One region of the Beduini sp. genome, then DNA from elsewhere that is predicted to be linked to it. Evidence: predicted binding sites of a transcription regulator. Region 1 holds the regulator's gene; each other region holds the start of a gene.
The links. The regulator HrcA, encoded in region 1, represses chaperone genes, less so after heat shock. The targets are predictions, from matches to a motif close to TTTTAGCACTNNNNNNNNNNNAGTGCTAAAA.
Positions count from the first base shown of each region.

Region 2: a site for HrcA is predicted at 3,156-3,186, ahead of htpG (molecular chaperone HtpG). Genes of this name have one in related genera too.
Region 3: a site for HrcA is predicted at 1,793-1,823, ahead of ACLRVU_RS11065 (Hsp20/alpha crystallin family protein). Genes of this name have one in related genera too.
Region 4: a site for HrcA is predicted at 3,538-3,568, ahead of ACLRVU_RS03185 (ATP-dependent Clp protease ATP-binding subunit). Genes of this name have one in related genera too.

Region 1 is NZ_JBKTEM010000004.1:135,071-140,568, forward strand. Features, by position in the region: gene dnaJ (molecular chaperone DnaJ) at 1-924, opposite strand, end outside; gene dnaK (molecular chaperone DnaK) at 984-2,792, opposite strand; gene grpE (nucleotide exchange factor GrpE) at 2,812-3,378, opposite strand; gene hrcA (heat-inducible transcriptional repressor HrcA) at 3,390-4,424, opposite strand; gene hemW (radical SAM family heme chaperone HemW) at 4,525-5,498, opposite strand, start outside.
Region 2 is NZ_JBKTEM010000005.1:7,790-13,287, reverse strand. Features, by position in the region: gene ACLRVU_RS09130 (ABC transporter ATP-binding protein) at 1-124, opposite strand, end outside; gene ACLRVU_RS09125 (lactate utilization protein) at 281-922, opposite strand; gene ACLRVU_RS09120 (hypothetical protein) at 996-1,124, opposite strand; gene htpG (molecular chaperone HtpG) at 1,190-3,097, opposite strand; gene ACLRVU_RS09110 (patatin-like phospholipase family protein) at 3,947-5,254, shown strand; gene ACLRVU_RS09105 (HAD-IIB family hydrolase) at 5,335-5,498, shown strand, end outside.
Region 3 is NZ_JBKTEM010000008.1:42,590-48,087, reverse strand. Features, by position in the region: gene ggt (gamma-glutamyltransferase) at 1-1,152, opposite strand, end outside; gene ACLRVU_RS11065 (Hsp20/alpha crystallin family protein) at 1,946-2,353, shown strand; gene ACLRVU_RS11060 (N-acetyltransferase family protein) at 2,462-2,953, opposite strand; gene ACLRVU_RS11055 (GNAT family N-acetyltransferase) at 3,045-3,794, opposite strand; gene ACLRVU_RS11050 (pyridoxamine 5'-phosphate oxidase family protein) at 3,967-4,452, opposite strand; gene ACLRVU_RS11045 (LURP-one-related/scramblase family protein) at 4,650-5,123, opposite strand.
Region 4 is NZ_JBKTEM010000001.1:620,147-625,644, reverse strand. Features, by position in the region: gene rpe (ribulose-phosphate 3-epimerase) at 1-606, shown strand, start outside; gene ACLRVU_RS03210 (thiamine diphosphokinase) at 603-1,208, shown strand; gene ACLRVU_RS03205 (hypothetical protein) at 1,210-1,377, shown strand; gene ACLRVU_RS03200 (histidine phosphatase family protein) at 1,421-2,047, shown strand; gene trhA (PAQR family membrane homeostasis protein TrhA) at 2,128-2,766, opposite strand; gene ACLRVU_RS03190 (DUF1836 domain-containing protein) at 2,908-3,462, shown strand; gene ACLRVU_RS03185 (ATP-dependent Clp protease ATP-binding subunit) at 3,624-5,498, shown strand, end outside.

The DNA.
Region 1 (5,498 bases):
TGTTCCTTCTGGAATTTTTAATGTAACTTCACCATATGGTGTCGGCACATCGACTTCACATCCTAATGTCGCATTAGGTGCGGAAATTGGAATATTAATCAAGATATTACGTCCATCACGAACAAAATGAGGATGTCTCTTTATCACGATTTCAACATATAGATCTCCATTAGATCCCCCATTGCTTCCACGTGCCCCTTTTCCGGCTACACGCAGCTGCTGATGGGAATCAATACCTGCTGGAATCTTTAATTCCACTGTAATATTCTTGTTAGTATATCCGCTGCCATGACATTGATGACATTTTGTTTTAACTGTTTTTCCTGTTCCCTGACAGTCTGGACAAACACTCTGATTCACAAAGGTACCAAAAGCAGTACGCTGCTGTGTTTTAATCTGTCCGGTTCCGTTACAGCGTGAACACGTCGTATAATCATTCGGTGTTTCCGCACCGGTTCCATGACAGTGAGAACATTGCTCATCATAATTGATTTTTAAATCCAATGTTTTTCCATTAATCGCATCCATGAAGTCAATTTCCACTTGCATGTAACGATCTTGTCCACGACGTGGTCCGGTTGAACGCGCACGCGTTGATCCGCCCCCACCGCCAAAGAATGAACTGAAAATATCACCAAGATCCATATCATCAAATCCACTGAATCCGCCTTGGAATCCACCGCCGAAGCCACCTGCGCTTTGATCGAAAGCAGCATGTCCGTAACGGTCATAAGCAGCACGTTTATTATCATCGGATAAGACATCGTAAGCTTCTTGAACTTCTTTGAACTTTTCTTCAGCATCTGCTTCTTTATTAACATCAGGGTGATATGTTTTTGCGAGCTTGCGATACGCTCTTTTTATAGTGGGAGCATCTGCATCCTTGCTGACACCCAGCACTTCATAATAATCTCTTTTTGCCATTTGCTACCATCCTTACGTATTATGATCTTAGCCAAGGGAAAAATCCCTTGGCCAAATCATTAATTCTTTTCTTCAAAATCTGCATCTACCACATCATCAGCCCCACCGCTGTTTGTATCGGTTGGGTTTTGACCCTGTTGTTGTTGGTAAGCATAAGATGCCATTTGCTGAGCCATTTGTTCTAATTCATTCATTCTAGCTTCCAATGTATCTAAATCATTGTTATCCAATGCTGTTTTTAACTCATCTCTTAATTTTGTTGCTTCTTCTTTTTGTTTTTCATCGATCTTATCACCTTGTTCTGCTAGTGATTTATCAATTTCATTGATCATTTGTTCTGCTTTGTTTCTTGTTTCTACTTCTTTACGTTTCTTTTCGTCATCTGCTTTATTAGCTTCTGCTTCTTTTACCATTCTATCAATTTCTTCATCACTCAATCCAGTAGAGTTTTGAATTGTAATAGATTGTTCTTTATTTGATTTCATATCTTTAGCTTTAACGTTTACGATACCGTTAACGTCGATATTGAAAGTTACTTCGATCTGAGGAACTCCTCTTGGAGCTGGTTCAATACCATCTAATTTAAATAAACCTAATTGTTTATTGTCTTTTGCCATACTACGTTCACCTTGTAAGACGTTGATGTCTACAGCTGGCTGATTGTCAGCAGCAGTTGAGAAGATTTGTGATTTTGTAGTTGGAATAGTTGTATTTCTTTCGATTAAGACAGTCATGACACCACCCATTGTTTCAATACCTAATGATAATGGTGTAACGTCTAATAATACGATATCTTTTACATCTCCGGCAATAACTCCACCTTGGATAGCAGCTCCCATAGAAACAACTTCATCAGGGTTTACTGATTTATTAGGCTCTTTTCCTAATTCTCTTTTTACAGTTTCCTGTACAGCAGGGATACGTGTTGATCCACCTACTAACAATACTTGATCGATTTCGTTAGGTGTAACTCCAGCATCGCTTAATGCACGTCTAACTGGTCCTACAGTTCTTTCAACTAAATCTCTTGTTAATTCATCGAATTTAGCACGAGTTAATGTCATTTCTAAATGCACTGGCCCGTTTGCTCCAGCTGAGATGAATGGTAATGAAATTTGTGTCTGCATAACACCTGAAACATCTTTTTTCGCTTTTTCAGCTGCTTCTTTTACACGCTGCATTGCCATTTTATCTGTACTTAAATCAATACCTTCTTGCTTTTTAAATTCAGCGACAACATAGTCCATGATTTTCTTATCGAAGTCATCTCCACCTAACATATTGTCTCCGGCAGTTGATAATACTTCGAAAGTACCGTCTGCTAAGTCTAGGATAGATACGTCAAATGTTCCTCCACCTAAGTCATAAACCAAAACTTTTTGTTCTTTATCTAATTTATCCAACCCAAATGCCAAAGCGGCAGCTGTTGGTTCATTGATAATACGTTCTACTTCTAATCCGGCAATTTTACCTGCATCTTTAGTTGCTTGTCTTTGGGCATCATTGAAATAAGCCGGTACAGTAATAACCGCACTTGTCACTGTTTCCCCTAAATAAGCTTCTGCTGTTGCTTTTAAGTTCTGCAATACCATGGCAGAGATTTCTTGTGGTGTATAATCTTTTCCATTGACATGTTCTTTATAGGCAGTCCCCATATGTCTTTTTACTGAGGCAACTGTATCTTTGTTTGTTACTGCCTGACGTTTAGCAGCTTCCCCAACAATAATTTCACCATTTTTAAATGATACTACTGAAGGTGTTGTTCTGTTTCCTTCTGGGTTAGCAATTACTTTTACTTCTCCGTTTTCCATAATACTAACACAAGAGTTAGTAGTTCCTAAGTCAATACCAATAATTTTTTTGCTCATATTCTTATCCTCCTAAAAATTACTCATTTACTTTTACTAAAGATGCACGAATCACGCGATCTTTCAACTTGTATCCTTTTTGTAATTCTTCCACGATCATATTATGACCATAATTTTCATCATTGACCATCATAACTGCCTGATGGAAATTTGGATCGAATTCTTTTCCTTCCACATCAATCTGTTCAATGCCATGTTTTTTTAATGCATCAATGAATTGAGTGGTAATCATTTCATAACCTTTTAAGAAATTCTTTAATTCTTCACTTGGTTCAGCAACATTCTGTGAACGTTCTAAGTTATCCACAACGGGCAGCAGATCTTCTGCAAAAGACTGAAGCATATATTTTAAAGCATTTGCATGTTCATTCTGCAGACGTCTTTTAAGGTTTTCCATATCGGCAAATACCTTATAATAATCTGTTTTCCATTTTTCTACTTCTTCACCTAATTCAGCGATTTTTTCTTGTTGAAGTTCTTCCACTGACTTTTCTGTGATTGGTTCTTCAACTGTTTCTTCTTGTTCCTGAGCTTGATTTTCTTCAACTTCTTCGTTTACTTCCTGCTCTACTTTATCTTTTTCCATTCTTTCACCTCTTATTCATCATCTTCGTCGTCATCATCAAAGAATAATTCTTCGATATTCTTTGACACGTAATCCACTAAAGAAACAACCTGTTCATAAGGCATTCTTGTTGGACCAATAACGGAAATAGTTCCGGATGAATGACTGCCGGTTTTGAATGATCCGGAAATCACTGAAACATCTTCTAATTCTGTTAAAGGAAGTGGCTGACCAATTTTAACAGTGACGCCTTCTTCTTCACTCAATCCGATGCTTTGCCACATCTGTGAATTTTCAAAGGCACTGACAAGTCTTCTTAATTTATTGACATCATTAAATTCAGGCTGATACAGCATATTCTCTTTACCAGAGAAATAAACATCTTTGCTGGCAAACTTGACGAAAGCTTCCAAGAAAGCTCTGAAAAGCACTTCATGTTCCTGAATACGACTGGAGATGATCGGTTTTACATCCTTTTCTAAACGAATGATGACCTGGTTGATCGGAGTGCCGATCAGCATCTCATTCATGACACCTACACAAGAGATCAAATCTTCATAGCTATAAGTCCCATCTAAGATGAATGTCTTATTTTCCACATGACCCATATCGGTCACAATAATCACAGAGACACGCTCATTGGAGATTGGAACGATCGTAATATTCTGTAAACTTTCATTCCGGGCATCCGGTCCTAATGCAATTGAGGTTAAATGCGTCAACTGACTCAGCATCTCACAGCTTTCCTTTACGACCTCGTTTAAAGTTCTGCCGCGTTCACTAAAGATTGTCTGCATCTGATTTTTAATCGTATCCTCGATTTTAAAATCTGTCAGTGTTTCCACATAATACTTGTACCCCTCCACACTGGGAATACGTCCGGAAGATGTATGTGTTTTTTCTAAATACCCATAATCCTCCAAAGCTGCCATTTCATTACGAATCGTTGCGCTCGAGTACGGCAGTTGATATCTTTCCAATAAATACTTAGAACCTACCGGTTCTGCGGTTTCTACGAACGCATCAACAATGGCTTTAAATATTGTGATTTGTCTTGATGTAAGCATGATGTCACCACCTTTTAGCACTCATCATTTTCATGTGCTAACTATATTATACATAATTATTTAGCACTGTCAACAATTTAGTGCTAAAAACATTAAAAAGTTAATCGACTAATTCAAGCAGAATAAAATCAAGCAGATCCATCCCTTTACTAGTTGGACACAAATGATTTTCTTCGATGATTAAAAGTCCCTGATTGATAAATGGCTGCAGCTTTTCTTGATAATACGTTAGCAAATCGATCTGATAGCGCTGCTTAAATAAAGGAAGTGAAATACCGTTAGCCAAACGCAGTCCCAACATTAAAGCTTCAAATATGCTTTCCTTATGACCAATCGTTTCCTTAGTCTGCAAGAACTCCTCATTTAAATAAGCAGACAACTGCTTTGTATTATTATAGCGTATATTATCAAGATAGCCATGTGCACCTAAACCAAATCCATAATAATGCTGATTTAACCAATAGACACAGTTATGCAAAGATGGATGTCCGTCTTTTTCAAAATTACTGATCTCATAGCGATGAAAACCAAACTGTTCGAGCTTTTCACGAATTATTTCTGTAATCGTATATTCTTCCTGCTCGTCCATCCCTTCAAAATGTTCATTATATAACACAGTATGTTCTTCTAATATTAAAGAGTAATAAGAAAGATGGGTAATCGGCAATGTTTCCACAATCATCAGATCTTTTAAAATATCTTCTTTTGTCTGTAAAGGCAGATTATACATCAAATCGATAGAAATATTTTTTATACCAACTTCCCATGCCTGAGAAATCAACCAAAAAACCTCCTGATTATGATGCAGTCGACCTATCTTTTTTAAGATTGCTTCATTAAATGTCTGAACACCAATACTTAGACGGTTAATCCCATAAGTTTTAAACAGCAATAACTTTTCATATGTCATGGATTCGGGATTGACTTCAATCGTATATTCAAGCGCACTGCCTGCATAGGGCTTTAATATCAGCAAGAGTCTTTCCAGCTGTTCCTCATTTAAGCTGCTGGGAGTGCCGCCGCCAATATAAAGCGTAGTAATCGGGACATTAATATCATACTGTTGAATCTCTT
Region 2 (5,498 bases), on a different contig from region 1:
AACGAATTCCCAAAGGGTAAATCAAAGTAATGCCTGCTGCGACTAACGCACAAAACAGCACTTTTACAAACAGCCAGCGATAAGGCTTATAGTAAGAAATAAATTTCTTAATGTTAAATTTCATAGTTCCTCCTAGTATAGAGGCCTATTTATTATGACCTCTCTTTTTTATTGTTGTTGCGATCATTGTTTTTTTCATAGTAAATCTTCCTTTCATAGTGATTTGTTTCATTATAGCATAAATCGCTTATCCATGAATATAAGAAAAAAAAGTTTAGGATTAATAGCCTAAACTTTCCTTTACTAAAATAACACTAATACGCCCGGGAGCTCCCTGACGCCCTGTCACAACATAATGAGAACAGATACGGTCTTTGGATTTACAGTGAGCACAATGACCAAAATTAGTGCATGGTGTCTCTTTATTTAAACGAATAGCATTTGCCGGTGCTGCTACGTTTTCGACACGTTTCATTGCCGCCTCTAAATCAGGAACAATCTTATTGATACCTGCCACCACAATGACATGTTTAGGTCCAAAAATCAAAGCTGCCACACGGTTTCCTTTCCCATCTACATTATAAAGCAGCCCGTCTTCTGTGATCGCATTGCTGCTGGTAATCAGGTAATCCGCTAAAAAGGCCTGACGATGCACATCATCGATCTCTTCTGCAGATAAACTTTGATCATAACGATCATTAAATGTAATAGGCATCTTTCTTAATTGATCAATCATCCCTGCTTCAAACAAGGTTTGACTTCCGCCGACACTGACCGATGTCCCCGGTTTAATTAACTTACTTATTAATTTATTTAGTTCCTCTGTATTTTCTACAATATGTGCCTCCATATTATTTTTAATCAATGCATTCCTCGTCTTTTCTATCTTTAGATCCATCAATGTCTTTAAATTCTGATCCATCTCTTTTCCTCCCCCTTGCAATGTAATAAAAAAGGACTTCCCCAAATGTAATGGGTTACAGTCCTTTATTTATCTATTCACCTGAATTTCTTCTTTCGTTAAAGCATTTATCCATTTCGTTTTCAAGATATTTAATAGATAAAAATGCACCAATCATCGTTGTGATTCCAATTGAAGCCACTTTAAATAATTTAGATCTCATGTGTTTATCCTCCTTAAAATCTCCTGGAAACATTATAGCACACTTTTCTATAAATGGTAGGTTTTTTACTGTGCAACTTTTGCTTTAATCATTAATTCACAAATCTTGTTAGAAAATTCGATTGGATCCTCCACATCAAATCCTTCGATTAATAATGCCTGATCATATAATAACTGTGAATAATCCTTGATTTGATCTTCATCTTTGATTTCCTGCAAAGCATTGAAAATAGGATGGCTAGGGTTAATTTCCAAAATCTTTCCAGCTTTCATCGGCATATCTTCCTGCCCTGGCATTTGTGACAATACTTTTTCCATCTCGAATGAGATACCATCACTGCTGACTAAGCAAACCGGATGTGATTTCAAGCGTGAAGACACTTTAACATCAACAACTTTATCTCCTAAAGCTGTTTTGATTGATTCCAGCATTTCTTTATTTTCTTCGTTTTGCTTTTCTAATTCCTTCTTTTCTTCCTCAGTTTCTAAGTCTAAATCTCCCTGAGCAATGTTTTTAAAAGTTTTTTCTTCAAATTCATGCATCATCTGAATACAGAATTCATCTACATTATCGACCATGTATAAAAGATCATAGCCTTTATCTTTCAATAATTCACATTGTGGTAATTTAGAGATTTTTTCAATAGACTCACCAGAAGCAAAATAAATATGTTTTTGATCTTCTAACATGTTTTCAACATATTCTTTTAAAGTGATCATCTTTCCTTCATTAGCAGAATAATACATCAATAAATCCTGCAGTAAGTCTTTTTTCATTCCATAAGACTGATAGATGCCATATTTTAACTGCAACCCAAAGTTTTTATAGAATTCTTCATACTGTTCACGGTCATTTTTAAGCATATTGGCAAGCTCTGATTTGATCTTCTTTTCAATACGTCCTTCAATCACTTTTAATTGACGATCATGCTGAAGCATCTCACGAGAAATATTTAAAGATAAATCCTGAGAATCCACTAACCCCTTCACAAAACGGAAGTGTTCAGGAATCAGCTCACTGGCTTTATCCATGATGAATACTCCTCTTGAATAAAGCTGCAATCCTTTTTCATAATCCTGTGAATAATAATTCATTGGTGCTTTTGAAGGAATGAACAATAAAGCATCAAACGAAACATTTCCTTCTACACTTGTATGAATCACTTTTAACGGATCTGTATAATCATTAAATTTGTCTTTATAAAACTCATTATATTCTTCTGCACTAATATCAGATTTACTGCGTTTCCATAAAGGTACCATTGAATTCAATGTCTTTGTCTCAATGATATCTTCATATTCATCACTGTCTTCTTTCTTTTTAGATGTCGTCATATCCATCATGATCGGATAACGTACATAATCCGAATATTTCTTGATTAATGACTGTAATGTATATTCATCTAAGTATTCATCATAGTTTTCATCATCCGTATTTGACTTCAAGTATAAAGTGATCGTTGTTCCATGTTCACTCTTCATTGATTTTTCTAAAGAGTAACCTTCTTCTCCTTCACTGCTCCATAAGTAGGCTTCCTCTTCTCCGTATTTTTTAGATAAGACAGTAACTTTGCTGGCTACCATAAAAGCAGCATAGAATCCTACTCCAAATTGTCCGATAATATCTACATCACTGTTGTTTTCTTCCGATTTTTTAAGTTCTTCTTTGAATGATAATGATCCGCTCTTAGCAATGGTTCCAAGGTTTTCTTCTAACTCTTCCTTGCTCATCCCAATCCCATGATCGATCAGAGTTAAACTGCGTTCATTCTTATCGATTTTAATTTCAATCTTTAAATCTTCTTTGCTGATGTCAGATAAGTTTTCTGTTAAGGCTTTATAATACAGTTTATCAGATGCATCTGAGGCATTTGAAATTAACTCCCTTAAAAAGATTTCTTTATGCGTATAAATAGAGTTGATCATTAGATCTAATAAGCGTTTTGATTCGGCTTTAAATTGTTTTTTACTCATATCTATTATCCTCCTAGCACTCTTTTATCACATGTGCTAAAGCTATTTTAATACATCTTGTTAGCACCGTCAAGTATTGAGTGCTAATATTTCAGATTTTTTTAATAAATCTTCTTGTGAAAAACGAAATCCACACAGAAGTTCACATATAAACGAAAAAATCTACCCCCCTCTTTTAACAGCTTTCCAATCCAAAAAGAGGAAAGAGATACCATTAGAAAAGAATAAAAGACTAAGATAACCTAGATTAAAATAAGACTTATGAAGCGGATTCCCTTCCATTTTGAAAAAGCAAGCTCCTTAACCCTATTATTTACCAAAGAAACGAACATCATCGCTAAAAAGATTCCTGTCAAACTGCCGATTACGACACTAAAAAAATAACCTCAACCAATAAATCTGAGATATTGAAAACAATAGAAATGCCACCGCATTAGCAACCCAATGCATGCACATAAGTAAGAATAGCCTTCTGCCGATGTAATCTATTAAAAAACATTGGTCCTTTCATCCCTTTCTTCTAAAAAGATCATGGCTGCAAACATTAGACTTAAACAGATCAGTATGCCATCGATCATTCCATACCAGAGACTTATCGAAAATTGTTGAATCAGCCATTGATTATATAAGGAATACCGCACCTGGAAAACAATCCTATTAAAAAAGGAGCAGGGATAAAAACCAACAACATGCCATCCTTCAATATTTGTTTTAGACCGATTTTAAATAGTTGAATTATACCATTTGTCAATAGACACGTGAAGATAATTATCGGGTTAAGATATTGAAATGAATTTGGGAAATAATTTCATTCTATTTGTAGTATAATGTAATTAAGGAGTTGATTTTATGAAAAGAGCATTCGTATTATCCGGTGGTGGGGCAAAAGGCGCTTATGAAGCCGGTTTTCTTAAAGCCATGGACGAATTAGGGATTTATCCGGATATTGTCACCGGAAGTTCGATTGGCGCTCTGAATGGGTGTATGATCGCTCAAAAAGATTATAATGCATTGCTTGATTTATGGCAGAACATGACGATCGATCAAGTGGTAAAAGATGGATTTAGTACCGATTTTTCTTTAGATTCACTTATTTCCAATACAAACTTGATCATTCCCTTCTTTAAATCGTATATTAATTCTAAAGGAGCTAATATTGAACCATTAATCAATATGGTGCATCGTCTTGCCGATCAGGACAGACTAAATCAGTCAAATGTTGATTTTGGTTTAGTTACGGTGGAATACCCTTCTCTTAAACCGATTGAAATTACTAAGAAAAAAATTCCGCAGGGACAACTAGCGGATTACCTCATTGCCTCTGCTTCCTGTTTCCCGGCATTCCCAATTCATTATTTCAATAATCAGGGCTATATCGACGGCGGATACTATGATAATCTGCCTATTCATCTTGCTTTTAAGATGGGGGCTACGGAAATTATTGCTGTAGAATTGAATGTCAAAACATTTACTCACGAAGAATACACACATCGCCCTAATATTAAATATATTGCTCCCTTAAATGATAACGGCGGATTCCTTGATTTTGATGGTGATGTATTGGCTCACCGACGACTTATGGGATATTATGACACGATGAAGGCTTATGGTCGTTATTTGGGATTCAAGTATACCTTATATCCGGAGATTGATGAAACGCTGTGTCAGCATATCTACTACAGCATTCTTGGCTATGAAGCAAAGATCAACCGTGAATCAATAAAAAAGCACATACGAATCTTTGACATTATGCCGTTTACTCACCTTTTGCTGGAGCATGTCAATAAACTCACTTTAGATATTCCCGACTATACATTAATCATTTTAGACATTTTGGCTGAATTATATAAAATAGATCCTTATCAGATCTATCGATTTAATGATATAAATGAAACGATCGTCGAAAATTTTGAAAAAACCTTGAAAGAATGCTGCGACATCTTTCAGACAAAAGGTTATTCAGTCACTCGTTTAACAAAGTTCTTAACCGATTTAGGTACTGAGGAATTGATTTGCTTCATATACTTAAAACTGGTTGATAACACATTGTGGGAATCGAATTGGATTATGCCGATGTTCTCTAAAGAATGTTTATGTGCTATTTACCTGTATCAATATAAAACGCAAAAAGATCGTCTCAATGGTTTAGCGATATAGCTAAACTTTTTTTCATTTTTTGATACTCCTATCCTCTCATACGAAATAAATGATAAAATGAGCAGGTATGGAGGTATAAAATGAAACTTTTAGCAAGTGATTTTGATGGTACATTAGCCTTTAATAATGAAATCAAAGAAAGTGATATTAAAAAAATTAAAGAATTTCAAGAGGCAGGTAACCTATTTGGAATGTCAACCGGGCGTAACTTAGAAGGAATTCTGCATGTCACTGATCCTTATGG
Region 3 (5,498 bases), on a different contig from region 1:
ACGATTATTCAATAAAATACCGGTACCGTCAACAATTTCTCCTGAGCCCCATGTAGCAGAAATACTATGTATGAATGATACCGCATTTCCCTCTTTATCAATTGCAATCATGCTTGTAGTATGTCCTAAATCCGGTTCAAATATATCTGATTCATTCAAACAGCTGTCCATCTTGATCATTGACGCGATTTTACTTGTATATTCAGTACTTAATAGCTGTTCGATTGGGTTAGTAACAAAATCAGGATCACCAAAATATTTCATACGGTCATGGAAGGCAACCTTTTTTGCTTCGACCATCAAATGAATCGCTTCAGCGCTGTCCGGCTGGTATTTTGACATTTCAAATTGATTTAAAATAGCCAACTCTTCCAAGTGAATAATACCTTGTGAAACCGGTGGTGTCTGATAAACACGGTAGCCTCTATAATCTACTGAAATAGGCTCTAGGATATCACAATGATAGTTAATAAAATCTTCTTTTTCAAATAGACCGCCTTTTTTCTTAGAATACTCAACAATTTTATCAGCTAGTTCCCCTTTATAAAAACCATCTCTCCCATGTTTTTGCAAATAGCGAATACTATCTGCATAATCTTTATTATAAACAAGATCTCCAAACTCATATGGCTTCTTTTCATTTAAGAAAATATCACTTAAATTCTTAAATTTGCACATTTTATCATAATCTGTGTGCATGTGTCTAACCACTTTTTCAGATACGGGAACACCGTTTTCAGCCAGATCAACAGCATCTTGACTTACCTGTTCAAAGCTCATTGTCCCGTATCTTTTCAAGGATTCAAAATAAACATCTACCGCTCCCGGTACAGCTACTGATAAGATTCCATCTCCCGGAACTCTTTCATAGCCATTATTTTTAAAATATTCCAAGGTTGCATGTGCAGGTGCTCCTCCGGAACCGTTTATTGCTGTAATTTTTTTCGTTTTAGCATCATAGTAAAGCATGAAAGCATCTCCACCCAATCCACACATATCCGGCAATACAACCCCGCTCGTCAAAGCCATCGCAATACAGGCATCCATCGCATTTCCTCCCTGATTTAATACTTTTAAACCAGATGCGGAGATTAATGTATGGGCGGAAGAAACCATCCCTTTATATCCACTTACAATTCCTCTATGTTTCATCTTGATTCCTCTCTCTCTTTATTTTTATAGAGTCACTGGTACCCTATAGATATAGTATCAAATTTCCGCCTAATAAAATTAATATTAGCCGTCAATAAACAATCACCCTCAATCCCTGATAAACATGGGAACTCTCATTTTGATCCCTATCTCTTGTATCATGAACCTTAGCTCTCATTGAGGTTCTAAATTTGCATAGCTTTCTTAAAGCGAAATGATATTCAGTCTATTTATAGTGACTCTACTTTAAATGGTGTTGAATAGTGCTGTAATCGATACAACGATCACGATAATTATCTTCCAACAAAAATTTTTAGATTATACGAAGTTCCCAGTATCTTAATTTCAGCTTCATAAGATCAGATTTTCTTTTTAAAGTTTTGTTTTTTACTTTCCTCCCATAGTATATTTATAATTTATTATAACGAATTCTAAAGGCTTTCGTATCAATATCTTAAATTATGAAACATGTTTCATACAGCGGTACAATTTTCAAAAATTAAAAAAAGATTTTCTCTAGTAATAACGTCATTCTTACTTTTTCCGTAGTTTCAATCCATCATTCTAACAAACAAAATATGCTGAACAAGACAAGTAGAATAACTCCCATAATTTTTTAAACTATTACATAAAGCTTTATTTTTAGCACTTAAATATTGACAGTGCTAAAAATTATGATATAATAAAATTGTAGTTAGGAGAGGTATCCTAACGAGGTAGTATATTTCATTTCCCAGCGTTATTACTGAGAATCATTTTGATGAAAAGTTATAAAAGAAAGAGGCGATGTTTTATGAAATTCCTACCTGCAATTGATTCTTTATTTGATGATTTATTCCATGATCCATTCCAGCATGTTTCAACGGAACATATGCGTACGGATATTGTTGAAAAAGATGGAAATTATTTATTGAACATGGAACTTCCCGGATATAAAAAGGAAGATATTCAAATGGAACTAAAAGATGGTTATTTAATTATTAATGCATCCAAAGATATTAATAATGAAGAAAAAGATGAAGAAGGACATGTTATTAGACGTGAACGCTACAGCGGCAGCTGCACGCGTAACTTCTACGTTGGTGACAGTATTAAAGAAGAAGATATTAAAGCATCATTTGATAATGGTGAATTGAAGATTTCAATTCCTAAAGATACGATAAAACAAGTAGAACAGAAGAGATACATTCCAATAGAATAAAGTAAAAAGCGCTAGAGATATAATTTTCTAGCTCTTTTTTGTATAATCATGATCTTCATCAACTAAGAGAGTTATACAGCGATAAACTCTTCTAAGATCTAAAATTTCTCAGTCTTCATAGATGTATCTGATTTCTCTTACTTCTTTACCACCCATTTCAACATTTAAATAATCATCAGTTGGTTTAAATCCTATCTTTTCATAAAAACATCTTGCTTTCCTGTTTTCTTCAAGCACCCATAAAAAGATCTTACGATCCCCTAGCCTTTTTAATTCTTTTAATGCAAAATTAATCAGTGTCTTTCCATATCCTTTACCCATATAAGCAGGCAATAAATAGATCGAAATAATTTCACCCCAGCCCTTAAACTGTTCTGATTGAGAGTGACTAAAACTGCATGTTCCAACCATTATATCACCTTCCATACAAAGTAAAATCTTTCGGTTCGGATTGGCTAAATGGGGTATCCATTGTCCATCTGAAAGGGAATTCAAATAGTCTTGAGGAATCATGCCTTGATAAGCATATCTCCAGCTTTCTGCATATATTTTGCTTATTACCATCCTATCGTCTGCAGGCGTTATATATCGAATTTTCATTCAAGATCTCCTTTATAAATTTCATATCTATTTCATTCTCTACATGACTCTTATTTACCTAGGATAAGATCAAAAATATTTCTAATGTTTCTTATTTTTTCATTATTCTTTTTATATACGTGGCATCTACTAAGTTGACTGTCTCAAATTTACCCTTGTAAAAGACTGCCCAATTATTAAACACACAGGGCAATGCCTTGGCTTTTTCCAATGTATCTACTAGAATCCAATTAACAGGTATTTCATCTAGTTCACAATATTTTTTTATCCTTTGAATATATTGATCGATATAAGGACATTGCTTATCATAATAGATCGTCAGTTCGTTACTCTCGATTTCCATCTTTTTCGCATTAGGTGCAAATTTAGGTAACGTTCCATCAAAAGAAAGAGCAAGCAGATCATATCCATTTTCTGTCGTATCTACCACTTGAAAACCAAATTTTTTCGCAAAGGACTGATCCGAAAGCCAACCTTTTTGTTTTTTTGCCCCTAGCATGCAGATACCGGATTTTCCTTTCTCTTTCGCATCCGCTATACAGTACTCCATCAGTGAGCTTGCATAGCCTTTCCCTTTATGAGCGCCATCCACCCATAAACAATACATATAATAGTAATTGTCACCTATAATCGGAGTCCATGCCGTTTCACAAGGCGCATATTCTATAAACACAGTCGCCTTCTCATTCAGCTTTCTAAAAACATGTCCTTCTTTCAACCGATCTGCAAGCCACTGACGTTTTCCTTCTATGCCCTGATGGACTTTCTTTGTACGGATGATACAGCTTACGTGTTCACTCGCCAGATTTTCTGGGATTAAGTTTATAAATTCTCCTTCCATATTTATCCTCCATTTATCTATTTATAATTATCTCTTTCATTACTATCATCAGTGTACCATATTTTAGATTTAATGGTGTAAATCAAACAAAAAAAGCACTTATTTTGTAAGTACTGATCTTCTCATTCTAGCCTATTAAAATAGTGATGAATGATAAATTTAAATATTTAACTTAATTTGTATCTTGGATTTCTTTTTTATTAACCAAGTCAAGATGATAGTATACAGCCCCATGATCTCTAAATATTACAGCCTGAGTGATGTAGATCGCTAAAATAACACAGTTTTCATTTTTTTCATCGTTTGCATCATCGTACCAATCACTGAACGCTTTACGCAATTTCATTCTAATATCTGCATTTTTAGGATCTAAAACCCATCCCAAATTCCCACCAATCCCTTTTCCTGATATCCCCTCAAAATTCACTGCAAAGGCTACTTCATTATTTTGTGCAATCTGCTGCATTTTATTGGATTTTCCCCAGGTTGAAACATAAAATACACCGTTTTCATAATAAGCGTCTACATCACGAATACAAGGGCGTGGTTTTCCATCCGAATTTAATTCCAATGCAACAGTCGCAAGACCAATAACATTATCTTTTCCGTTTCCGCAGCTTTCCTCAATTAATTTTAAACCCTCTTCATATCTGTTCACCTTTAAATCCTCCTTTTTCTTATTCTAATTATATCAAGCTACAACGCAATAAGATGAGTTGAGACAGCCATTTTCATAAGTACAGTATGAAATTGTTATGTTCCATTAATGCTTCAAAATACAAACGAAAGAATAATGATACGATCTTATGTGATGAAATAGCGGCAACTAGGCAACTATGAATAAAGTTTTTATATTTAATTACGACGTGAACATTTTTCCGCATCAATGGCTAAAACAATCATTAAAACATACAATGCATTTTGTGGATCCAGTACGTCAATCACATAAGTATCCGTGAGATGAAACACCTCTTTGGAAACAGTCGCAATCAAATGGGAATGGGCATCTGTAATCTGATAATCCCATTGCCATAAGTCTCCATTAACCTGCCAATCGTTACAATCAAGGCGAAAAACAGGCTTGAAAAAAGAAAATTCCTTATAAATACGCCCGATATACTGATTTTGAACATACATATTAAACTTAGGCAGGAAAGTCAAAACCTCTTCTTTGATCGTCCCAATATGCTCATCATGATCATTATGAATATGAAGGCAATGCCCCCAGCTTAATTTGCCTTCAACAGTATATAAAACTTGTTGATTTTCACCATATATATCATAACTATCCAGCCATGAAAAAAGTCTTTGTTTAAATAACAGTCTCATAGTAACCTCCTTTTTACTAATTCTATCATAAAACAAATAAAATTTCCTAATCCTTTATTTTTAAATAAGGTAATGTCCATATTGGTATCTAAGTTATGGAACCTATCAAATTACCAGTCCATTTTTCATAGCAGAAGTCATTTTCAAAATATCTCACCTTTTAATTCAAAATGATAAAACTGTTTTTAATGAAATAGTTCGTTCTTCTGCTTTGCTGCATTTTAGGACAAATATTACTTTAATGCGAAATGACAGCAACAATCATATCAATATTTCCATTAGTGACAAGACAGCTAGGATTAAATATTATGCTGTATTTCATAATAATAAAAGGAAACTCTTTTAGTTTCTTAAAAAGGACATAAAATATAGGCT
Region 4 (5,498 bases), on a different contig from region 1:
TTAAAAACAGATATTAAAAAAATAGAAGAAGGCGGTGCAAGCTGGCTTCATTATGATGTAATGGATGGACATTTCGTGCCTAATATTTCGTTTGGCTATAGTATTTTAAGCGATGTTAGAAAAGTCACAGATTTATTTTTAGATGTTCATTTGATGATCAGTGATCCAAACAAATATTTAGATGATTTCATCAAGGCAGGAGCAGATCTTATTACGTTTCACTATGAGTCTTATGACAGTCTTGATCAAATAAAAACAGCGATCACTAAAATAAAAGATCAAGGAATTAAAGCCGGCATCAGCATCAAACCCAATACAAGTGTCGAAGCCATTCGCCCATTATTATCTGATTTAGACTTAGTCTTGGTGATGAGTGTAGAACCGGGATTTGGCGGACAATCCTTTATGTTAAATGCGGTTGATAAAATAAAAACACTCCGAAACTGGATTGATCAGGATAAAATTCAATGCTTGATTGAAGTGGATGGCGGAATCAATGAAGAAACCGGAAAGCAATGTCAAGCTGCCGGAGCTGATGTTTTAGTAGCAGGAAGCTATATCTTTAAACATGAGAATACAAAAAAAGCAATCGAGTCGTTAAAATGAAAGCAGGATTAGTTGGAGCTGCACCGACACAAATGACATTAGATCCCAATTTACCTTATATTGGGGTGGATGGCGGTGTAGAGACATTGCTGTCACAAGGAATCATGCCAATGGTTGTAGTTGGAGATTACGATTCACTAAAGGATAAAAACTGTTTAAAGAAGATTAAAAATATACAATTGCCTCAGCAAAAAGATGAGACAGATACGGCAATAGCGATTGAATATTTATTATCAAACGGGTATAATGATATCGTGTTGTATGGAGTGACAGGGGGAAGACTGGATCATTTCCTAGCGGTACTGTGTATGCTTAAAAAATATCGGGATCATTCTTTAACTATCTTGGATGAACAAAATAAGATTTATTTATTAAAAGCAGGCAAACACTGCATACATAAACAGGGGTATCGCTATCTATCTTTTTTTACAGATCAGGATACCTATATTACAATTAAAGGATGCGTTTATCCGTTAGATCAGTATTTGTTGAAAAACAATGATCCGTTATGTGTTTCCAATGAGATATGTAACGAGACTTGTGAAATAGAAATAACAAATGATGTGATTGTTGTGCAGTCGAATAATAAAGGGGGAATATAGTTTGGCAACAAAAAGAGAAAAACGTAATGAAATACGTAAGCAGAATCATGAAGAATTTGAAGAAAAAACGAAAAAGAAAGAATTAATGAGCAAAAGCGACAGAATCAAATGGGCATTGTTTGGTGTTGTTTTAATTTGTTTATGGATTCTAACTAAATTTTCAGCATAAACACAAAAGAGAACGCATCGTTCTCTTTTTTAGGAGGAAAGATATGATAAGCTTTTATATTGTTCGTCATGGACAAACTATTTTTAATCAAAAAGATATGGTACAGGGATGGTGTGATTCACCTTTAACTCAGACCGGAATCAATCAGGCAATCGGTGCCGGGATAGGATTGCATGATGTTTTGTTTAGTCATGCATACACCTCCATCAGTGAACGTGCATATGATACCGCTAATGCTATTATTCAAAATCGGAAAATTCCTTTAACGATTGATAAACGCCTAAAGGAATTTAATTTTGGCATGCTGGAGGGGGAAAAAAACGAAGTGCTGATGAAGCCTTTTAACGGGGATTTTGAAACCGCGATTAAAATAGGCTGGGTAAAAGACGGCGGTGAAAATGAAACGATGGTACGTGAAAGAGTCCGTTCTTTCTTTGATGAAATCACATCGCTTCATGAAAATGGCAATGTCTTAGTAACGACACATGGTTTAACTATTATGGCAATTCTAAAGGAAATGGTGCCCCAGGATTTTAATATCGAATTATTAGATCGTGGTATTGAAAATTGTTCGGTAACCATTATTGAATATGATGGTGAATATCATTTAAAAGCATTAAACGATACGACCTATCGGGATCAAGGACTAAAAAGATCTGTAAAGGAATAAATGAATGACGAGCTAAATACTTGTCTTTTTTTATTGGTCTGAGTTGTAATTAGTTTAAAATAAAAAACACCCGCAGGTGTTTAAATGTATAATGCAATGGCAATGAAATGAAAGAAAGTGCCAATCATAATGAATATATGAAATAACTCATGAAACCCAAAACGTTCTGTAAAGTTTGGTTTTTTAATAATATAAATAATAGCTCCGATGCTATAGCTGATGCCTCCGATGGCAATCAGTGTGACACAGGCGGTACTCATTGAAGTTAAAATGCTGACATCAAACAAGATCGACCAGCCTAAGCCTAAATAAAATACGGTTGACAGCCAGCGCGGAGCATCCATCCAAATCATTTTAATAATAATGCCAAGGATGGCGACAGACCAAATCACTCCTAGAAATAATCGCGGATCATCCATATAGGCTAAGCAGAGTGGCGTATAAGAACCTACAATGAGGATGTAAATCATCGCATGATCAAGTTTTCTTAAACGTAATTTAGAAGGCGCATCTTCTCTTACATAGTGATAAATACTGCTGGCACTGTAAAGTGCCATCATAGATAAGCCAAAGACGAGAACGGACAGGATTGAAGATAACGATCCATGACGCAGCCATTGACTGATAACGACGACCGCTGTTCCCACTACGGCAAAAATCGCTCCTATAAAATGGGTTAAAAAACTAATGGGATCCTGTGCCCGATCATAAAATTTCATAAAATAATCCCCCTTAAATAAATGAATGTAGTTTTCAGAACTACTTTATGAAGTTATTATATCATCATATGTGTATTAGTCAATTAAAATATTGATTTTAAAAACTGTTTAATATAGAATGTACATAGGGAGGGCAAAACAATGACAGATGGATTTACTGAAATCGTACATAAAATCTTACAGAGAAGTGATGTGCATGCGGATGCAATTCCTTCATTAGATCTTTATATCGATCAGATCATTACTTTGCTGGATCAGGAACTAGGCAATAATAAAAGAAATGAAAAAGATAAGATTTTAACGAAGACTATGGTGAATAACTATAGTAAACAGGGAATTTTAAAACCTATTAAAGGAAAAAAATATTCTAAAGATCACATTATTCAGATGCTGATTATCTATTCTTTAAAGAATACGCTGTCAATAGAAGAGATTAAGCGGATCCTACAACCAATATATAAGCTGTCCGATGAGAATAATGTCGATTTAAGTCATATATATGATCATTATTTAGAATTGAAAGAGGATAAAAAAGAAGTCATGGCTGTTGCTATTGATACTATTTTAAGAGATGAAAAGTTAAACTTGGCTCAAGATGAGGATCGCTTAGTCATGGTGTTGTGTTTGTGTGCTTTGTCTGAATTTTCAAAATCAGTAGCACAGGAATTGATCGATCAATATTATCCGGTAAAATAGAATGCGCTGCATTCTTTTTTTGTTTTGGGAATGATTCATTTATTTCTGCCCATGCTAAATATGTAATATTAGATATTTTAGCACTTTCCTATTGACAGTGCTAAGAATAGTGCTATAATAAAATTAGCACTTAGGATAAAAGAGTGCTAAGGAGTGATAACATGGATATAGAAAAAATGACGCATAAGATGCAGGAAGCTGTTTCGAAGGCTTTTCAGTTAGCCTTGAATTCATCGAATCAAATTGTCGATATCTTACATTTACTAAAAGTATTATTGGAAGATAGCAGCGGTATGCTGCCACGTATTTTTGAAAAGCTGAACTTAGATAAGAATTTAGCTATGGCTTACTTGGATCAGAAATTGAAGCTGCTGCCACAGGTTCGGACAACTCAGGAAGAGATGCGGATTTCTTATGATTTAAATACATTATTTCAAAATGCATTGAAAGTGCAGAACCAATTGAAAGATGAATATCTGTCTGTTGAACATATTATTATTGCATTATATGATACTCAGTCACATACTGTAAAAGAGTTCTTAGAAGAAACGAAAATGGATAAAGCCGAAGTATTGAAGGCAATTAAAGAGATAAGGGGGACAAATACAGTGAATAATCAAAACCCAGAAAATCAATATGAAGTATTAACCAAATATGGACGTGATCTTACTTCAGAAGTAAAAGATGGAAAGATCGATGTTATTATCGGGCGTGATGAAGAAATTCGTCGTGTGATCCAAATATTATCACGTAAAACTAAAAACAATCCAATTTTGATCGGTGAACCTGGGGTAGGTAAAACTGCCATTGTTGAAGGGTTAGCTTGGCGTATTTATAAAAATGACGTACCTATTTCATTACAAAATAAGACGGTTTATGAATTGGATTTAGGAGCTTTGGTAGCCGGAGCAAAATATCGCGGTGAGTTTGAAGAGAGATTAAAAGCTGTTTTAAATGAAATTCAAAAAGCTGAGGGAAACATCATTTTGTTTATTGATGAAATTCATCAGTTAGTTGGTGCCGGTAAGACCGATGGTGCTATGGATGCAGCCAACCTATTAAAACCAATGCTTGCAAGAGGAGAACTGCATTGTATCGGGGCAACTACATTGGATGAATATCGTATGTATATAGAAAAGGATGCTGCTTTGGAAAGACGTTTCCAAAAGGTAATGGTAGATGAACCTGGCATTGATGACACGATTGCTATTTTAAGAGGACTTAAAAATGGTTTTGAAACGCATCACGGAGTTCAGATCAGTGATAGTTCATTAGTTGCCGCAGCCAATCTGTCAGAACGTTATATCACAGATCGTTTCCTACCGGATAAAGCGATTGATCTTATTGATGAGGCTTGTGCAACGATCCGTATGGAAATCGATTCTCTGCCGCAGGAATTAGATACGATTACCCGTGAAAAGAACCGTTTAGAGATGGAAAGAATATCTATTGAAAAAGATACGAGTGAAAAAAACAAAGAACGTTTGGACGATATTAAACAAAAGATCGCTTCATTGGATGAAAAAGAGAAAGTACTGTTGTCAAAATGGCAGGAAGAAAAGAAACAGCTTGAAGAAGCGAAGGCATTAAAGGATCAACGTTCTAAACTTCAGCTGCAGCAGGAACAGTATGAACTGGAATCTGATTTTGAAAAAGCATCACGTATCAAATACGAAGAGCTGCCAGCGATTGAAAAGAAAATCGAAGCTTTAGAAAGTACCAATAAAGAGGACTACTTACTACAAGAAAAAGTAACCGAAGAAACGGTAGCGGAAGTTATTTCAAAATGGACACATATTCCAGTCAGCAAATTGCAGCAGTCTGAAAGAGAAAAGATACTGACATTAGGTGAAGTGCTTGCACAGCGTGTTATCGGTCAGGATCAGGCTTTAGAGAAAGTAACCAATGCTATCCTGCGTTCAAGAGCGGGGATTCGTGATGAAAGCAAACCGATTGGATCCTTCTTGTTCTTAGGACCAACTGGGGTAGGAAAAACAGAAGTCGCTAAAGCATTGGCAGAACAGTTGTTTGACAGT